DNA from 2 places in the Amycolatopsis sp. NPDC005961 genome. Region 2 is predicted to be linked to the other one. Evidence: riboswitches for the same ligand, from Rfam matches in the RefSeq annotation. Region 2 holds a riboswitch; the other holds the start of a gene.
What was found. Region 2 has a riboswitch for thiamine pyrophosphate ahead of thiO (glycine oxidase ThiO). Riboswitches for the same ligand answer to the same signal wherever they lie in the genome.
Positions count from the first base shown of each region.

Region 1: another riboswitch for thiamine pyrophosphate. It lies ahead of ABZ342_RS34340 (thiamine ABC transporter substrate-binding protein); the one in region 2 lies ahead of thiO (glycine oxidase ThiO).

Region 1 covers NZ_JBEXVF010000051.1:4,115-12,877, forward strand. Annotated here, with positions in the region: gene ABZ342_RS34310 (SMC family ATPase) at 1-2,092, shown strand, start outside; gene ABZ342_RS34315 (DUF1737 domain-containing protein) at 2,108-2,299, shown strand; gene ABZ342_RS34320 (AlkA N-terminal domain-containing protein) at 2,307-3,704, opposite strand; gene ychF (redox-regulated ATPase YchF) at 3,807-4,889, shown strand; gene ABZ342_RS34330 (hypothetical protein) at 4,886-5,212, shown strand; gene ABZ342_RS34335 (4a-hydroxytetrahydrobiopterin dehydratase) at 5,659-5,943, opposite strand; TPP riboswitch at 5,976-6,084, shown strand; gene ABZ342_RS34340 (thiamine ABC transporter substrate-binding protein) at 6,106-7,155, shown strand; gene ABZ342_RS34345 (iron ABC transporter permease) at 7,224-8,763, shown strand, end outside.
Region 2 covers NZ_JBEXVF010000019.1:120,392-129,154, reverse strand. Annotated here, with positions in the region: gene ABZ342_RS19785 (NADP-dependent oxidoreductase) at 1-554, shown strand, start outside; gene ABZ342_RS19780 (phosphatidylinositol-specific phospholipase C domain-containing protein) at 551-1,561, opposite strand; gene thiD (bifunctional hydroxymethylpyrimidine kinase/phosphomethylpyrimidine kinase) at 1,667-2,494, shown strand; gene ABZ342_RS19770 (ion transporter) at 2,554-3,360, shown strand; gene ABZ342_RS19765 (MarR family transcriptional regulator) at 3,357-3,791, opposite strand; gene ABZ342_RS19760 (thiazole synthase) at 3,889-4,647, opposite strand; gene thiS (sulfur carrier protein ThiS) at 4,649-4,849, opposite strand; gene thiO (glycine oxidase ThiO) at 4,849-5,925, opposite strand; TPP riboswitch at 5,920-6,024, opposite strand; gene thiE (thiamine phosphate synthase) at 6,056-6,715, shown strand; gene ABZ342_RS19740 (hypothetical protein) at 6,772-7,515, opposite strand; gene ABZ342_RS19735 (threonine/serine dehydratase) at 7,662-8,621, shown strand; gene ABZ342_RS19730 (MFS transporter) at 8,618-8,763, opposite strand, start outside.

The DNA of each region.
Region 1 (8,763 bases), on a different contig from region 2:
GCGGCTCCTCGAGATCACCGAACAGGCGCCGCAACGCGCCGAGTGGGCCCAGGAGGTGGCGGCCGCCCGACGAGCCGCCGGGGTCGCCGTGGAGGCCGACCTGCTGGACCGGCGCGCGGCGGAGCTGGCCGAAGCCGAGCAGGCCGAGAAGGCACGCGGCGCCGAGCTGCGGGAGTTCGGCACCCGGGCGACCGGAGACCTCAAGGCGCGCGCGGCCACGGCGCGGGAAGAGGCCGGCGCGGTCGCGGAGCTCGTCGCCGAGGCCGAGCAGCAGCAGCTCGACATCATGCGGCGGGACGACCGGAAGCTGGCCGCCGTCACGGCCGGGCAGCAGGTCGAAGAGCTGACCGCCGAGCTGGCCGCCATTCCCGGCCAGCTGGCGAAGCTGCGGGATGACGCCCTCAAGGCGGCCGAAGCCGAGGCGAAGCTCGACGGGGCGAAGGCGCGCGTCGAGGAGCTGCGGGCCTTCGCGCGCGACGCGGCCGAACTGCCCGAGGCACGCGCGAAAGTCGCGCGAGGCGAGGCGAAGCTGCGCGAGGTCGTCGACACGCACCAGGCGGCGCGGCAGCACCGGCTCGACCTTCGTGAGCGGCGGCTCGACGGGATGGCGGCCGAACTCGCCGCCGCGCTGCCGGACGGCGCGCCGTGCCCGGTCTGCGGTTCGGCCGAGCACCCGGCGCCGGCGAACCGGAACGTCGAACTCGTCGACGCGGGCGAGGAACGCGCCGCCGAGGAAGCCGAGCAAGCGGCCGACGCGGTGCGGCAGCGGGTCGTCGTCGCGCTCGAAGAGGCGAAAGCGCGGCTGGCGGGCTTGCTGGAACGGCTGGGCGAGCGCACCGCGGAATCGGTCACGGCCGAGCTGACCGAAGCCCGTGCGGCAGTCACGTCGCTGACGCAGCAGGCGGCCGGCAAGGCGAAGCTCGGCCATCAGGTCGTCCTCCTGGAACGCGACCTGGAGCTGCGGACCGAACGTCGCCGCCGGGCCGAGCAGGCGGCGATCGAGGCCACGACCGACGTCCGGGCCCTGGAAGAGCGGCTGGCCGAGCGCGAACGCCGGCTCGTCGCCGGGCGCGGCGAGTTCGCGGACGTCGGTGCCCGGCGGGAACACCTGGTCGGGCTGGCCGAGGCCCTCGAAGGGGTCGCCGAGGCCCGGACGGCCGTCGCGGGCGCCCGCGAGCGCGTCGCCCAGCAGCGCGCGCTGGTCGAGGCGGCGGTCGAGGCGAAGGGGTTCACGTCGCTGAAGAAGGCGCGCGCCGCGATGCTGCCGGACGAGCAGATCGAGAAGCTGGAACAGGGCATCGCGGAGGCCGAGGCCGCCGCGGCGGGGGCCAGGGCGTTGCTGTCCGAGCCGGACCTGTTCGGGATCTCGCCGGACGACGTCGCGGACGTCGACCGCGCGGCCGACGCGGCCGAGGTCGCGCGAGCCCGCGCGGATTCCGCGTACGCGGCGCTGCGGGTCGCGACCGCCCAGCACGAAGAGCTGACCCGGCTGGCGGGCCTGCTGCACAAGGCCCTCGCCGGCCTCGCACCGGCTGAAGCGGCGTACGCCGAGCTGCGCGCGCTCGCGGATGTCGTCAACGGGCGCGGGCAGAACAGCCGGAAGATGTCGCTGCGTTCGTACGTGCTGGCGGCGCGGCTCGAAGAGGTGGCGGTCGCCGCCACGCACCGGCTGCGGACGATGAGCCAGGGGCGGTACTCGTTCGTGCACTCGGACGCGGCCGGGGCGCGCGGCACCCGCGGCGGGCTCGGCATCGACGTGCTCGACGACTACTCGGGCACCATCCGCCCGGCGAAGACGCTGTCCGGCGGCGAGTCGTTCCTGGCGTCGCTGGCCCTGGCGCTGGGGCTGGCCGATGTCGTCGCGGGGGAGACCGGCGGCGCGCTGCTGGACACGCTGTTCGTCGACGAGGGGTTCGGCACGCTCGACGCCGAAACCCTCGACGTCGTGATGAACATCCTCGACGAGCTCCGCGCGGGCGGCCGGGTGGTCGGCCTGGTGTCCCACGTCGAGGAACTGCGGCAGCGCATCCCGACGCGGCTGCGGGTCCGGAAGTCCCGCACGGGCTCGACGGTGGAGGTGCGTGCTGGTTGAGGACAAGATGAAGGCATGACGGACCAGCCGCCGAACGGCCTGCCCCGCTACCGCCTGCTCACCGGCCCGGACGACGCGAAGTTCTGCCACCGAGTCAGCGAGGCCCTCGATCTCGGCTACCGCCTGCACGGCTCACCCGCCGCGACGTTCGACGGCGCCCAGGTGATCGTCGCGCAGGCCCTCCTGTGGCGCGGCGAGCAGGGCTGATGCGGCGTCAGGCGGCGCGCCGGAGGTACATCCCGGCGTACGAGCACCACGGCGTCCACTCCCGGGCTCGCTCCGGCAGCGAATCCGGCGAGATGCCCAGTGCTTCGGCGCCACGCAGAGCGGCGGTGTCCGTTGCCAGGAGGATGTCCGGTGCGCCGAGAACGCGCATCAGGACGTAGTCCGCGGTGGCGCTGTCGATACCGGGGCACGCGCGCAGCTCGGCGCGCAGCTCCGCCGCGTCACGGCCGACGTGCACGTCCAGGCGCCCTTCGGCCAGCGCGACGATTCCCGCGTGCTCGGGCATGGCCGTCGCGACCTGGGCTGCCGTCGGGAAGAGCCGGGTCACGCCCCACTCGCCCGGCACCTCCTCGCCGAGCGAAGCCGGAACCCGGCCGCTGAGCAGGGCCCGAACCACCAGCTCTTCGCCGTCGACGGCGCCCGGGACCCGGATCCCGGGCACGGCCGCCACCACCGGGGCCAGCGCCGGATCGGCGGCGAGGACCCGGGTGACCGCCGCCGGGTCGGCGTCGAGGTCGAGCAGCCGGCGTACGCGGCTGACCGCGCTGCCGAGGTCGCGCAGGTCGGACAGCAGCAGCTCGCAGCGCACGTGGTCCGGCTCCGGCGTCAGCCGGACGATGCCGGTGCCGTGTGCGAGCCGCAACGTCCGTGCGTAGGTCGTCGAAGTCACCTCTTCGACGCCCGGAACTGCGTGCGCCGCGAAGAAGCGAAGCAGCCCGGCAGCGTCGAAAGGCGGCCTGAACGGCAACCGCAGGCTGAGGCGCGTCCCACCCACGTCGCCCTGACGTCCACGTCGTGAAGCCGCGAAGGCGCGAAGCTGCGACGGCGTTGTCGCGAAGACCTCGCGGATCGTCTCGTTGAACTGCCGGACGCTGGAGAAGCCCGCCGCGAACGCGACGTCCGTCAGCGGCAGCCCCGATACCTCGATCAGCAGCCGAGCCGAATGCGCGCGGTGCGCCCGGGCCAGCGCGAGCGGGCCCGCGCCCAGCTCGGCGGTGAGCACCCGGCCGAGCTGGCGTTCCGAGTAGCCGAGCCGCCGCGCGAGACCCGGGACGCCTTCGCGCTCCACCGTCCCGTCGGAGATCAGGCGCATCGCCCGCGCGGCGAGGTCGGCTCGCACGTTCCAGTCCGGCGAGCCCGGCACGGCGTCGGGCAGGCAGCGGCGGCAGGCGCGGAAGCCGTTGGACTGGGCGGCCGCCGACGTCGGGAAGAAGCGGACGTTCTGCACCTTCGGCGTCGACGCCGGGCAGGACGGCCGGCAGTAGATGCCGGTGGTGCGCACCGCCATGATGAACTGGCCGTCGAAGCGCGAGTCGCGGGCGGTGACCACCCGGTAGCAGCGTTCGGCGTCCCGCCAGATCGCCGGAGCGTCGGTTGACGTGACCATGGATCCGAGCATGCCAGCAGGTCAGCGCCGTCGCTGGCGGAAATCCGACGCGGCGCTGGGCGCGTGGGCCCCGACCGGGCGAGACACGTAGACTGCGGGATCGTGAGTCTCACCCTCGGTATCGTCGGCCTGCCCAACGTCGGCAAGTCCACCCTGTTCAACGCGCTGACCCGCAACGACGTGCTCGCCGCGAACTACCCGTTCGCGACGATCGAGCCGAACGTCGGCGTGGTCCCGCTGCCGGACCCGCGGCTGGACAAGCTCGCCGAGCTGTACAAGTCGGAGAAGACCGTGCCGGCCGTCGTGTCCTTTGTGGACATCGCGGGCATCGTGAAGGGCGCGTCCGAGGGTGCCGGGCTGGGCAACAAGTTCCTGGCGAACATCCGTGAGGCCAACGCGATCTGCCAGGTCATCCGCGTGTTCGACGACCCGGACGTGATCCACGTCGACGGTCGGATCGATCCGCTGAGTGACATCGAGACGATCAACACCGAGCTGATCCTGGCCGACCTGCAGACCCTCGAGAAGGCCGTCTGGCGGCTGGAGAAGGAAGCGCGGACCAAGAAGGAAGCGAAGCCCGCGCTCGAGGCCGCGCAGAAGGCGAAGGAGATCCTCGACAGCGGGCGCACGCTCTTCTCGGCTCAGAAGGACGTCGACCTCGAACTGCTTCGCGAGCACAGCCTCCTCACGACGAAGCCGTTCCTGTACGTCTTCAACGCCGACGAAGGCGTCCTCACCGACGAAGCCCGCCGCGAGGAGCTGGCGAAGCTGGTCGCGCCGGCGGACGCGGTGTTCCTCGACGCGAAGGTCGAGGCGGAGCTGCTGGAGCTGGATGACGAGGAGTCGGTCCGCGAGCTGCTGGAGTCGGTCGGCCAGCCGGAGCCGGGCCTGTACTCCCTGGCCCGCGCGGGTTTCCACACGCTCGGCCTGCAGACGTACCTGACGGCGGGCCCGAAGGAGTCCCGCGCGTGGACGATCCCCCAGGGCGCGACCGCTCCCCAGGCGGCGGGCGTCATCCACACGGACTTCGAGCGCGGCTTCATCAAGGCGGAGATCGTCTCGTACGACGACCTGATGGCGGCGGGCTCGATGGCGGCCGCCCGCGCGGCGGGCAAGGTCCGCATGGAGGGCAAGGACTACATCATGGCCGACGGTGACGTGGTGGAGTTCCGCTTCAACGTATGAGCCGCCCGCTGTCGCCGGCCGAGCGGGAGGTCCTGACCTTCCTGCTCGCTGGCGACTTCCCCGGCGCGGCGGAACTGCGCGCCCAGGCGGAAACGGCCCGGGTCACCGGCCGGTGCGGCTGTGGGTGCCCGACCATCGACCTCGAAGTCGACGCGACCCTGCCGACGGCGGATCTCGATGAGCCGGTCGAGGCCGATGCGCCCGACGGCGGGCTCGTCGTCTTCGCCGACGGCGGGCGCCTGTCCGGGCTCGAGTACTGGACCACGAGCGACGACACCCCGGCGGAGTTCCCGCCCGTCGACCGGATCGGGCGAGCCGGGTAGCCGGAACACCGGCGTGATCTCCGCCGCGCTGAAGATCAGGGCGGCGGAGCTCGGTGCGTCAGCCGAGGAGGCCCATCAGGGCGATCGCGATCAGCACCACGGCGGGGGCCAGGGCGTTGATCCAAGCGCGCTGGGCGGCGGTGAGGCGGGCGGTGGCGGTGCTGTTCATGGCATTTCCTAAGGCCGAAAACCGATGCTTCCGCCCTGCTCAGCGCGCTGATCATGCCCTTTGTTAGCTGCTGTGATCGAACTCACCGGAAGCGCTCAGCCGTCCGAGTGACGGCGAGACCGGACAGTGAACCAGAGCACACCGCCGGCCGCTGCCACCATCGTCGCGAATGCCGCCGTGCCGACCACGATCGCCTGCGTCATAACCGTCTCTCCTAGCAAAGTCGTTTACCGAGAGACGTCGAAACCGCAGAAAAGTGCACTCAGCGTAACCGGGATCACAGAGAAGAAAGCACCTCGTCGATCTCCGACGCCAGCGAGAAGTCCTTCTCCGTCAGCCCACCCGCCGAATGCGTCGAGAGCCGGAACGTCAGCGTGCGCCAGCGGATGTCGATGTCGGGGTGGTGGTCGGCCGCCTCGGCCAGCACCGCGACGCGGTCCACCACCTCGATCGCCTGCGGGAAGCTCGCCAGCTCCACCTCGCGGGAGATGACCTTCCCGGACCTGGTCCAGTCCGCGCTCAAGCGTTCGTCAGCCTCGGAGTCGCTCAAGATTTCCGTCATGTCTCCATCGTCCTGCGTCCTGGACTACGCTGCACGGTTGCCACGGGAGTCCGGTCGAGCCGGGCTGAGAGGCGGGGTCACCCGCGACCGTTCGCACCTGACCGGATCATGCCGGCGAAGGGAGGGCTTTCCCTCCTCGTCCGGTGAAGTGCAGGAGGGTAGATGAAAAGCAGGGCTGTGCGCGCCGCGACGGCCATCGCCGCCGTCAGCGCCGTCGCCGCTGGGTGCTCGCTGTCGGACGGTGACGGTGGCCCGCAGCAGACGCCCACCGTCACCCTCGTGACGCACGACTCCTTCCTGGCTCCGCAGGAGGTGCTCGACGCCTTCCAGAAGCAGTCGGGCATCAAGGTCTCCGTGCTGAAGCAGGGCGACGCCGGCTCGCTGACCAACAAGCTCGTGCTGACGAAGGCCAACCCGATCGGCGACGTCGCGTACGGCGTCGACTCGACCTTCGCTTCGCGCGCGCTCAAGGAAGGCGTCTTCGAGCCGTACACCAGCCCGGAGGCCGATCGCGGGCCGCAGCGCTACGCCGTCGACCCCGAGCACCGGCTGTCCGCCGTCGACGTCGGTGACGTCTGCGTCAACGTCGACACGAACTACTTCACGAGCAAGGGCATCCCGGCGCCGGCGTCGTACGACGACCTGGCCGACCCGAAGTACAAGGACCTGCTGGTCGCCGAGGACCCGGCCACGGCCTCGCCCGGCCTCGCGTTCCTCCTCGGCACCATCGCGAAGTACGGCGAGGCCGGCTGGAAGGACTACTGGACGAAGCTGAAGGCCAACGGCGTCAAGGTGGTCAGCGGCTGGGAAGAGGCCTACACCAAGGACTTCTCCGGCTCGTCCGGCAAGGGACCGCGGCCGATCGTCGTCTCGTACGCGTCTTCGCCGGCCGCGGAGGTCGGCGACGACGGCAAGCCGCGCACCAAGGCACTGCTCGACACCTGCTACCGGCAGGTCGAGTACGCCGGGGTGCTGGCGAACGGCAAGCAGGCCGAGAACGCGCGCAAGGTCGTCGACTTCCTGCTCTCCCAGCAGTTCCAGGCGACGGTCGCGGCCAACATGTACGTCTACCCGGCCCGCCAGGGCGTCGACCTGCCCGCGGGCTGGGCGCAGGTCGCGCCGCTGCCGCAGAAGCCGCAGGCGCTGACGGCGGACCAGGTGCAGGCCGGGCGCGAGAAGTGGATCGGCGAATGGCGCTCGCTCGTGCAGTGACACCCCGGCGAGCACCAGTCCTGGCCCCGCCGCGGACCGCCCGCGGGCTCGGCCTGGCGCTGCTCGGGCTGGCCCCGATCGGGTTCCTGGTGGTGTTCTTCGCGTGGCCGGTGCTGGCGATCATCGCCCGCGGGTTCGCCGCCGGCGGCCTCGACGTCGTCTTCGGTGACGCGCGGACCTGGCAGCTGGCCGGCTTCACCGTGGCGAGCGCGGCGGCGTCGACGCTGGTGGCGATCGTCGCCGGGCTGCCGGTGGCGTTCCTGCTCGCGCGGGTGAAGCTGCCCGGCGCCGGCCTCGCGCGGACGCTGGTGCTGGTGCCGTTCGTGCTGCCGACCGTCGTCGTCGGCCTGGCGTTCCGGGCGCTGTGGCCGGACGGCGGGGTGCTGCCGATCGTGCTGGCCAACGCCTTCTTCAACGTCGCCGTCGTCGCGCGGACCGTCGCCGGGCTCTGGGCGCGGCTGGATTCGCGGACGACCGACGCCGCCCGCGCGCTGGGTGCGTCCCCGTGGCGGGCGTTCCGCTCGGTGACGCTGCCCGCGCTGGCGCCCGCAATCGCGTCCGCCGCGGCCGTCGTGTTCCTGTTCTGCGCCACCAGCTTCGGCGTCGTCCTCATCCTCGGCGGCGCGAAGTACCGGACGCTGGAGACCGAGATCTACCTGCGGACGGTCGACCTGCTCGATCTTTCGGGCGCGGCGGCGCTTTCGCTGATCCAGTTCGCGGCCGTGGTCGCCGCGCTCGTGCTCGGCGGGCTGGCGCGGCGACGCAAGGACGGCGCCCGGATCGGCGCCGCGAAAACACGACGCCCTCGCGGCGGAGAATGGCCGGTGGTCGGCGCCGCGGGCGTCGTGCTGGCCCTGCTGCTGACGCCGATCGTCGCGCTGCTCGTCGAATCGGTGTCCACTCCCGACGGCTGGAGCTTCGCCGGTTATCGAGCGTTAACTACCACCGGTGAGAAGGGTGCGCTGCAGGTTTCCGGCTGGGACGCGGCGCTGAACTCGCTGAAGGTGGCCATCGACGCGACGTTGCTCGCGATGGTCGTCGGCGTGCTCGCGTCCGTGGTGCTGGTGGCGCTGCGGCGCTCGCCCGCGAAAGCCGCGCGCGGCCTCGGCGAGACCATGGACGCCGTGCTGATGCTGCCGCTCGGGGTGTCCGCGGTGACTGTCGGCTTCGGTTATCTGGTCACCCTCGACGCGCTGCCCGGCGACCTCCGGACGTCGCCTTACCTTGTACCACTGGCTCAGGCGCTGGTGATCATCCCGCTGATCGTGCGGATGGTGCTGCCGGTGCTGCGCTCGGTCGATGTCCGATTGCGGCAGGCCGCGTCGACGCTCGGCGCGAGCCCGCTGCGGGTGTGGCGCGAGATCGACCTGCCGCTGACGCTGCGGCCGCTGGTCGCGGCGGCCGGGTTCGGGTTCGTCGTGGCGCTCGGCGAGTTCGGCGCGACGAGCTTCCTCGCGCGGCCGACGGCGCCGACGCTGCCGGTCGCGATCGCGTCGTTGATGGGACGTCCGGGGGAGCTGAACAATCAGATGGCGTACGCCGCGTGCGCGCTGCTGATGCTCGTGACGGTGCTGGCGGTCGCGCTGATCGACCGGTTGGGACGCGGCC
Region 2 (8,763 bases):
CGCTGGCCGGGCTCACCGCCTGGCAGGGGCTGGTCGACGTCGGGAACGTCCACAAGGGACAACGTGTGTTCGTCGACGCCGCCGCGGGCGGGGTCGGCCACCTCGCCGTGCAGATCGCCAAGGCACGCGGCGCGCACGTCATCGGGACGGCCAGCGCCGGCAAGCACGACTTCCTGCGCGAACTCGGCGTCGACGAGCCCATCGACTACCACGACAAGACCGTCACCACGTCCGATGTGGACGTCTACTTCGGACTCGTCGGCGAGGAGAGCGACCTGCGCTGGCTCCCCGCGATCAAGGAGGGCGGCCTGCTGATCGCCGTGCCCAGCGGCGTCGCGGACCGCGTCGAAAAAGCCGCCGCCGCAAGGAAGGTACGGACCGAACGGATCCTCGTCGAGCCGGACTGCGGCGGGCTGACCGGCCTCGTCGAGCTGATCGAGACCGGTCAGCTGAAGGTCCGCGTCGAGCAGACCTTCCCGCTGGAAGACGCCGCCAAGGCGCACGAGCTGGGTGAGTCGGGCCGGGTGTCCGGCAAGCTCGTGCTGACCGTCTAACCGCGGGCGAGCACCTGCGGCAGGACCGTCGTGAGCCCGGTCCAGTCCGACGTGATGACCGACGCGTGCTGCTTCGCCAGGTCGGCGACACGCTGGTTGGCCTGGTCGACCGTCGGGTTGTGCGCGTCGATCGCGGGCGCGACGTTCTGCCCGTCGGTCATCACCACGTAGTAGTGGTTGGCGTCGTACCACCACGGCCCGGTCTGCGTCACCCACGCGTTCGCGTCGCCGTCGAACACGACGAACCACGGCTTGAGGTCGGCGGTGTACTTGTCCCGCGGGTCACCGCCGGCCGCGCCGTGCACGGTCGGGAAGATGTTCGCGTCGCCGAGCTTGCCCGCGTTCTTGAGCCCGACCAGGTACCGCGCGTACTCGACGTCGGTCTTGAGCGTGTCGGTCGGGTTCTGCTCCTCCACGGTGCCCGGGATGATCTCGGTGATCACCCGGCCCCGCAACGCGTCCACGGACGGCCAGTTGTCCGCCTTCGCGGCGTCGTCGAGCGTGGCGTAGCTCCCGAGCAGCTCGGCCGGCCGGAACGCGACACTGCCGAGGTGCGAGCGGAACGTCGCGTCCAGCTCGTCCGGGCCCATGCCGGTGTTGTCCGAGAAGCCCGTCTTCATCTCGAGCTTGAGCGTGATCGGCGTGTGCCCCGGGTGGGCGGCCAGCCAGATCCGGATGTCGTCGAGGCAGTACTCGAGGTTCTTGTTCTTCCCGCCGGTGTACAGCTGCGACGCCGAGGTGGCCGCGACGCAGTTGTTGTTGTTCCCCAACGGGTTCGAGTGGCTGACCTTCCACTCGTGGGTGAAGAAGTCCGGCCAGACGTCGAGCTCGATCAGCGACGACCCGGCGTCGAGCGCCTGGGCCAGATAGCCGTAGGCCGCCGGGTCGTACGTGTTGTGCACGCCGACCGTGGTGACGTGGGAGAGCTTTGGGCTGTCCGCGTTGGCAGCAGTCGCTCCCGAGAACGTGAGAGCTGCCGCGAGGAGGACCACCGAGAAGAGCTTCATCCAGGCTCCTTCGAACGTGAGTAACGTTCACAATGTCTCACCGTGGTTGACTCTTGATGAAGGAAAAGCGGCCGATTGGCCTAGACCAGAAGTCGGGAAACCACCATGACGACGAGCCCGCCCACCGCGTTGACCATCGCCGGATCGGACTCCGGCGGCGCCGCCGGGCTGCAGGCGGATCTCCGCACCTTCCTGACCTGTGGGGTCCACGGCCTGGTCGCGGTCACCGCCGTCACCGTGCAGAACACCCTGGGCGTGCACGACCGCGCCGACCTGCCGCCGCACATCGTGGCCGGGCAGATCGAAGCCGTCGCGGCGGACATGGGCGTCGGCGCGGCCAAGACCGGCATGCTGGCGTCGGCGGAGATCATCCACGCGGTCGCCGCCGCGTGCGACAAGGCCGGGATCGGCCGCGACGAGAAGATCCCGTTCGTCGTCGACCCGGTGGCGGCGTCGATGCACGGCCACCCGCTGTTCGACGACGCCGGCCTGCGCGCCCTGCGCGACGAACTCCTCCCGCGCGCGACCGTGCTCACGCCCAACCTCGACGAGGTCCGGCTGCTCACCGGCATGACGGTGACCGACCGCGAAGGCATGCACACCGCGGCCGTCGTCCTCCACCGGATGGGCCCGAAGTACGTCCTGGTCAAGAGCGGCCACCTGCAGTCCGACCCGGAGTGCGTGGACCTGCTGTTCGACGGCTCGACGTTCGTGGAGCTGCCGGGGCAGCGCTACGCGACCCCGCACACGCACGGCGCGGGCGACACGATGGCGTCCGCGCTGACGGCGGGCCTGGCCAAGGGCATGCCGGTGGTCGAAGCGGCGCGCTACGGCAAGTGGTTCGTCTCGCACGCCGTCGAGCACGCGTACCCGATGGGAGCGAAGGTCGGCCCGGTCTCGGCCTTCTGGCGGCTGGCACCCGAACAGCGCTGAGCACCCGTCCGGTTACCATCCCTGCGTTTACTGATTCTTGACTCACGCGAGGGGCGGCCTTGACCGGACGCGAGCGGACGGCGAAGGTCCTCGAGGACCGCCGCTTCCAGAACTTCATCATCGCCGTGATCGTGGTCAACGCGACCACGCTCGGCATGGAGACGTCGACGTCCCTGATGGACGGCTACGGGACGCTCCTGCACACCCTCGACCACATCGCGCTGGGCATCTTCGTCACCGAGCTGCTGGCGAAGTTCTACGCCTACCGCGGCGCCTTCTTCCGCGACAACTGGAACGTCTTCGACCTGCTGGTCGTCGGCATCGCGGTGATCCCGGCGACCGGTCCGTTCGCCGTCCTGCGGTCGCTGCGCGTGCTCCGGGTGCTGCGGCTGATCTCGGTCGTGCCGTCGATGCGCAAGGTCGTCTCCGGGCTGCTCGCGGCGATCCCCGGCATGGCGTCGATCGCGGCGCTGCTCGCGCTGATCATCTTCGTCGCCGGTGTGATGGCGACCAAGCTGTTCGGCGTGATCTCGCCGGAGAACTTCGGCGACCTCGGCACCTCGCTGTTCACGCTGTTCCAGGTGATGACCGGCGAAGCGTGGCCGGACATCGCGAAGGAGATCATGGTCCAGGCGCCGATGGCCTGGATCTTCTTCGTCGTCTACATCCTGGTGTCCAGCTTCGCGGTGCTGAACCTCTTCATCGCCGTGGTCGTCAGCGGCATGGAGGACGAGCTGCGCCAGGACATCCGCGAGGAAGAGGCCAAGCAGGCCGCGACGCAGGCCGAAGCCAACCGGGAGATCCTCGAGGAGCTGCGCGCCGTCCGCGCGGAGCTGGCCGAGCTGAGGCGGGAGCAGGCCGCTTAGCGGTCCTCGTCCGCGATCAGCGCCTCCAGCGCCGGGAGCGCCGCCGTCAGGGCTTCGCGGTGCTCGGGCGTCAAGCGGTCGAGACGCCGGTTCAGCTCCTGCACCCGCGTCGACCGGACGCCGGACACCAGCCGCTCGCCCTCTTCGGTCGCCTTCGCCAGCCACGCGCGGCGGTCGACCGGGTCGGACTCGCGGCTCACGTACCCCGCCTCGACGAGGGACGCGATGATCCGCGACATGGTCGCCGCGGCGACGCCCTCCTTCGCGGCGAGGTCGCCGAGACGCAGCTGGCCGGAGATCACCAGCGTCGCGAGGGCAGAGATGGCGCCGTGGCCGGGGCCGGGCACGCCGGCCTGCCGCAGTGACCGGGACAGCCTGCCGACAGCGAGGTACAACCTGCCCGAGACGTCCTGGACGGATGTGCTGGTCACGGCTGGCTCCTTCTGCCCTGCCCCGCCGCGGGTGCGCCGGAAAGTGCCGTCAACCTTACGGGTTCGCGGTGCACGTTCGGCGTTAAGGCACCCGTGTTCACCGGGGTGGGCTCGACGCCTGCGCCCAAAAACGCTGCGGCACACGCCCCGCGCTCCGGGCCAGGTGACCGGCGACGACGGCCGAGCGCATCGCCGCGGCCATCCGTTCGGGGTCCGTCGCCCGGGTGACCGCGGTGGACAGCAGGACGGCGTCGCAGCCGAGCTCCATCGCCAGCGTCGCATCGGACGCCGTGCCGATTCCGGCGTCCAGGATCACCGGCACGCCCGCCCGCGAAACGATCAGCTCGATGTTGTGCGGATTCCGGATGCCGAGGCCGGTGCCGATCGGCGCGCCCAGCGGCATCACGGCGGCGCAGCCCGCCTCCTCCAAGCGCAGCGCGAGCACCGGGTCGTCGTTCGTGTAGGCGAACACGGTGAACCCGTCGGCGGCCAGGCGTTCGGCGGCGTCGAGGGTTTCGATCGGGTCCGGGAGCAGCGTCCGGTCGTCGGCGTGCACCTCGAGCTTGATCAGATCGGTCCCGAGGGCCTCCCGCGCGAGCTGCGCGGTGAGCACGGCCTCGGCGGCCGTGCGGCAGCCCGCGGTGTTCGGCAGCAGCTCGATGCCGAGCCTTGTCAGGAGCTCGAGGACGCCGGAGCCGCCTTCGGCGTCGGCGCGGCGCATGGCGACGGTCGTCAGCTCGGTGCCGGACGCGACCAGCGCGCGTTCGAGCACGGCGAGGTTCGCCGCGCCGCCGGTGCCGATGATCAGCCGGGACGTCAGCTTGTGCGTGCCGATGACCAGCGGTTCTTCGTCCATTTCAGCCTCCCTGGACGGCGGTGAGCACGTCGACGCCCGCGCCCTTGGGCACGGCGGTGGCCGCCCAGTCGCTCCGGCGGACGACGACGCCGTCGACCGCGACGGCGATGCCGGGCCGCTGCCCGCCGGACGCGTCGAGGACGTCGGCGACCGTCGCGCCGTCCGGGAACTCCGTCCACGTCCCGTTGAGCTTGATCTCCATCACACGTGCTCCTTCTGGTGCAGGCGGGCGGGTGAAGCCGCTTCGACGCCTTCGGGCGGCTTCTCACCCTCGAGCCAGGCGACCACGGCGTCCGCGGTCACGGGGGCCATCAGCAGGCCGTTGCGGTGGTGCCCGGTGGCGGCGAAGACGCCGTCGTCCAGGACGCCGATGTAGGGCAGCACGTCCCGGCTGCCGGCCCGCAGGCCCGCGGCGGTCTCGACGAGCTCGTACTCGGTGATCGCGGGGAAGACGCGTTCGGCGCCCTCGATCAGCTCACGGACACCGCGCGCGGTGACGGCTCGGTCGAAGCCCGCCTCGTACTGCGTCGCGCCTAGGACAAGTTCCTGGTCGCCGCGCGGCACGAGGTAGATCGGCCGGCCCTCGACGACGGCGCGGACGGTGCGCGTGGGCGGGGGCAGGCAGCCGCGGCGGGGTTTCAGGCGCAGGATCTCGCCCTTGAGCGGGCGGACGGCGTCGGCGAGCTGCGGGTGCAGCCGTCCGGTCCAGGCGCCGGCGGCGAGCACGACGGCGTCGGCGTCCGGGACGCGTTCGACGCGTTCGCGGACGAACCGGACGTCTCGTTCCTGGCACGCCGCGTACAGGGCGTGGAGCAGTTTCCGGTTGTCCACGGCCAGGTCGCCGGGCACGTGGAGTCCACTTCGGACGGACCCGGTGCCCGGTTCGAGCCGCTTCGTCTCGCGACTGGTGAGGCGTTCGGCCGCGCGGCCGAGCGAGTGCAGGTGCGCGGCGAGGATGTCGAGGTGGCCGGCGTCGGCGCTGTCGAACGCGACGACGAGCGTGCCGTGTTCGGCCAGGCCGGGGTCGAGGCCTTCCTGAGCGAGGTCGCTCGCGAAGCCGGGCCACCTTTTCAGCGACTCTTCGCCGAGGCGCAGGACGTCTTCCTCGCCCGGCCAGGCCTCGGTGACCGGGGCGAGCATGCCGCCGGCCAGCCAGGATGCGCCGCCACGGACGGGCTCGGGGTCGTAGAGGGTGACCTCGTGGCCGGCTCGTGCGGCTCGCCACGCCGTGGACAGGCCGATCACGCCGCCGCCGACCACGGCCAAGGTGTTCGTCATGGGAATCACGCTCCCTGCGCCGGCATGACCCGGATCAGGTTCCACGGTCGGAGCGGCAGCTCCCTCTCAGCCCGTCCTCGGGCTCCCGTGCGGACCAGTCCACCCTAGCTCCCAAGGTACGGTCGCCGCTATGCCCGCCCTTTCCGGTGACAAGATCCGCGCCCGCCTCGAGGCGGCGCGCCTGTACCTCTGCACGGACGCCCGCACGTCGCGCGGCGACTTGGCGTCCTTCGCCGACGCGGCCCTGGCCGGTGGCGTCGACATCATCCAGCTGCGCGACAAGACCGGCGCTTTGGAAGCCGCCGGCGAGATCGCGGCGCTGGAGGTGCTGGCCGAGGCGTGCGCGCGCCACGGAGCGCTGCTGTCGGTGAACGACCGGGCGGACGTGGCACTGGCGGTCGATGCGGACGTGCTGCACCTGGGCCAGGACGACATCCCGGTGGGGTTGGCCCGCCGGATTCTGGGTGACGACGTGGTCATCGGGCGGTCGACGCACTCCGTCGCGCAAGCTTCGGCCGCCGCTTCGGAACCGGGGGTGGACTACTTCTGCACCGGCCCGTGCTGGCCGACACCGACGAAACCGGGCCGGTCGGCGCCGGGGTTGGACCTGGTCCGCGCGACGGCGGCGGCCGCTCCCGAACGCCCGTGGTTCGCGATCGGCGGCATCGACGGCCCACGGCTCCCGGACGTACTGGAGGCGGGCGCGTCGCGGATCGTGGTGGTCCGGGCGATCACCGAGGCCGAGGACCCGGAAGCCGCGGCGCGGGAGTTGCGGTCCCACCTGGCCTGAAAACCGTGAAGGGCACATCGAGGGACTTGAAGTCCCTTGGTGTGCCCTTCACGGACCTACGGGGTCGGGGTGGTCGCCGCGCCCTTGCTGGTCGGCGGGGTCGTCGTCGCCGGGGCCGATGTCGACGGCTGCTGCGTCGTCGTGCTCGGCGTGGTCGTCGGCGTCTCCGACGAGGTCGTCGGGGCCGTCGAGGTGTCCGACGGGGTCGTCGTCTCCGACGGGGACACCTGGGTGTCGGTCGTGCCGGTCGTCGGCGTCGTCGAGGGGGTCTTGTCCGGCTGGCCGCCGCCGTTGCCGAAGATCTTGCCGATGCTCGAGCCCGTGCCGCCGCCGATCTGGGTGCCCGTGGCCGACTCGAAGCCGACTATCGCCAGGATCGCCACCGCGAACGCCGCCACGCTCGTGCCGATGATCAACGGCCAGCGCAGCTTCCGCAGCCGGGACGGCTCCTCCTCGGGCGGACCTTCCTCGGGCCGGGGCAGCTGGACCGTCGGCTGCTCGGCCAGCGCCACCTCGGAACCGGTTCCACGCCGCCGGATGCCCGACGCCGCCAGCTGACGCGCCCTCAGCGCGGCCTCGCGCGTGCGCTGCAGCGAGCGCAGGTACACCTCGCCGCCGACCGTCGTGATCACGCTCGCCACGCCCGCGCCGACGACCGTCCCCGCCACGCCGAGCGTCGATCCCAGCAGCGCCGCCGTCACCGCCGCGAGCGCCGCCGCCATCACCTGCGCGATGCGCAAACCTGACTTTTCTTCCTTCGCTGTGTCCACCTCGGAAGTCGCTGCGTTCTCCTTGCCCATGATCCCGATCCGGTAGTAAGTCTTCTCCCCTGTCCAACGTCTAAGGCGCGCGAGGAACTCCCCGCGTTGCCGGAGCGTGAGGAGCGCCACTCCGTCCGTCCACAGTGGACATTCCACGCCGAACACTTTCTTGACATACTCGGCACATGGAACTGGTGACGATCTCCGACATCGAGGCCGCGGCGAAGCGCGTCCGAGGTGTCGCCGTGCACACGCCCCTGTTGCTCCAGACGTGGGATCCCCGCGGAACCCTGTGGCTCAAACCCGAAAGCCTGCAACCGGTCGGCGCGTTCAAGGTGCGCGGCGCGTTCAACGCGATCGGTTCCCTCGACGAGGAAAGCCGCTCCCGCGGCGTCATCGCGTACTCGAGCGGTAACCACGCGCAGGCCGTCGCCTACGCCGCGCAGCAGTACGGCGTACCCGCGGTGATCGTCGTGCCGGACGTCGCGCCGCGGATCAAGGTCGAGGCCACCCGCGCGTACGGCGCCGAGGTGATCGAGGTGCCGATCGGCGAGCACGAGGGGAAAGCGCACGAACTGGCCGCCGAACGCGGGCTGACCCTCGTCCCGCCCTACGACGACGCGGCCATCATCGCCGGGCAGGGCACGGCGGGCCTCGAGATCGCCGAGGACCTCCCCGACGTCGAGGTCGTGCTGGTGCCGGTGAGCGGCGGCGGGCTGGCGTCCGGTGTCGGCGTCGCGATCAAGGCGCGCTGCCCTCGGGCTCGCGTCATCGGCGTCGAGCCGGCGCTGGCCGGGGACACGGCCGAGGGGCTGCGCCTGGGCCACCGGGTCGACTGGCCCCAGGCCGACCGCGCCCGGACGATCGCCGACGGCCTGCGCGCGCAGCCGTCCGAGCTGACGTTCGCGCACCTGCGGGAGGTCGTCGACGCCATGGTCACGGTCACCGAGGACGAGATCCGCGAAGCCGTGCGCACGCTCGCCCGGAAGGCCCGGCTGGTCGCCGAGCCCAGCGGCGCGGTGACGACGGCGGCGTACCTGTTCCACGCCGACGAGCTGCCGGCCGGGCGCACGGTCGCCCTCGTCTCGGGCGGCAACGCCGACCCGGCGCTGTTCGCCGAGATCCTCGCGGGTCAGCCCGGCTAGGAACCGGCCACCGGGGAGCCGCCGCGGATGTGGGTCGGCGGCCCCTCCACGCCGCAGTGGTAGCACTCGCCCAGGTGGGGGCTCTCGTCGTCGGCCGCGGGAGAAGCCGGCGGCTCGGACGGCGGCTCGAGGACGCCGTTGT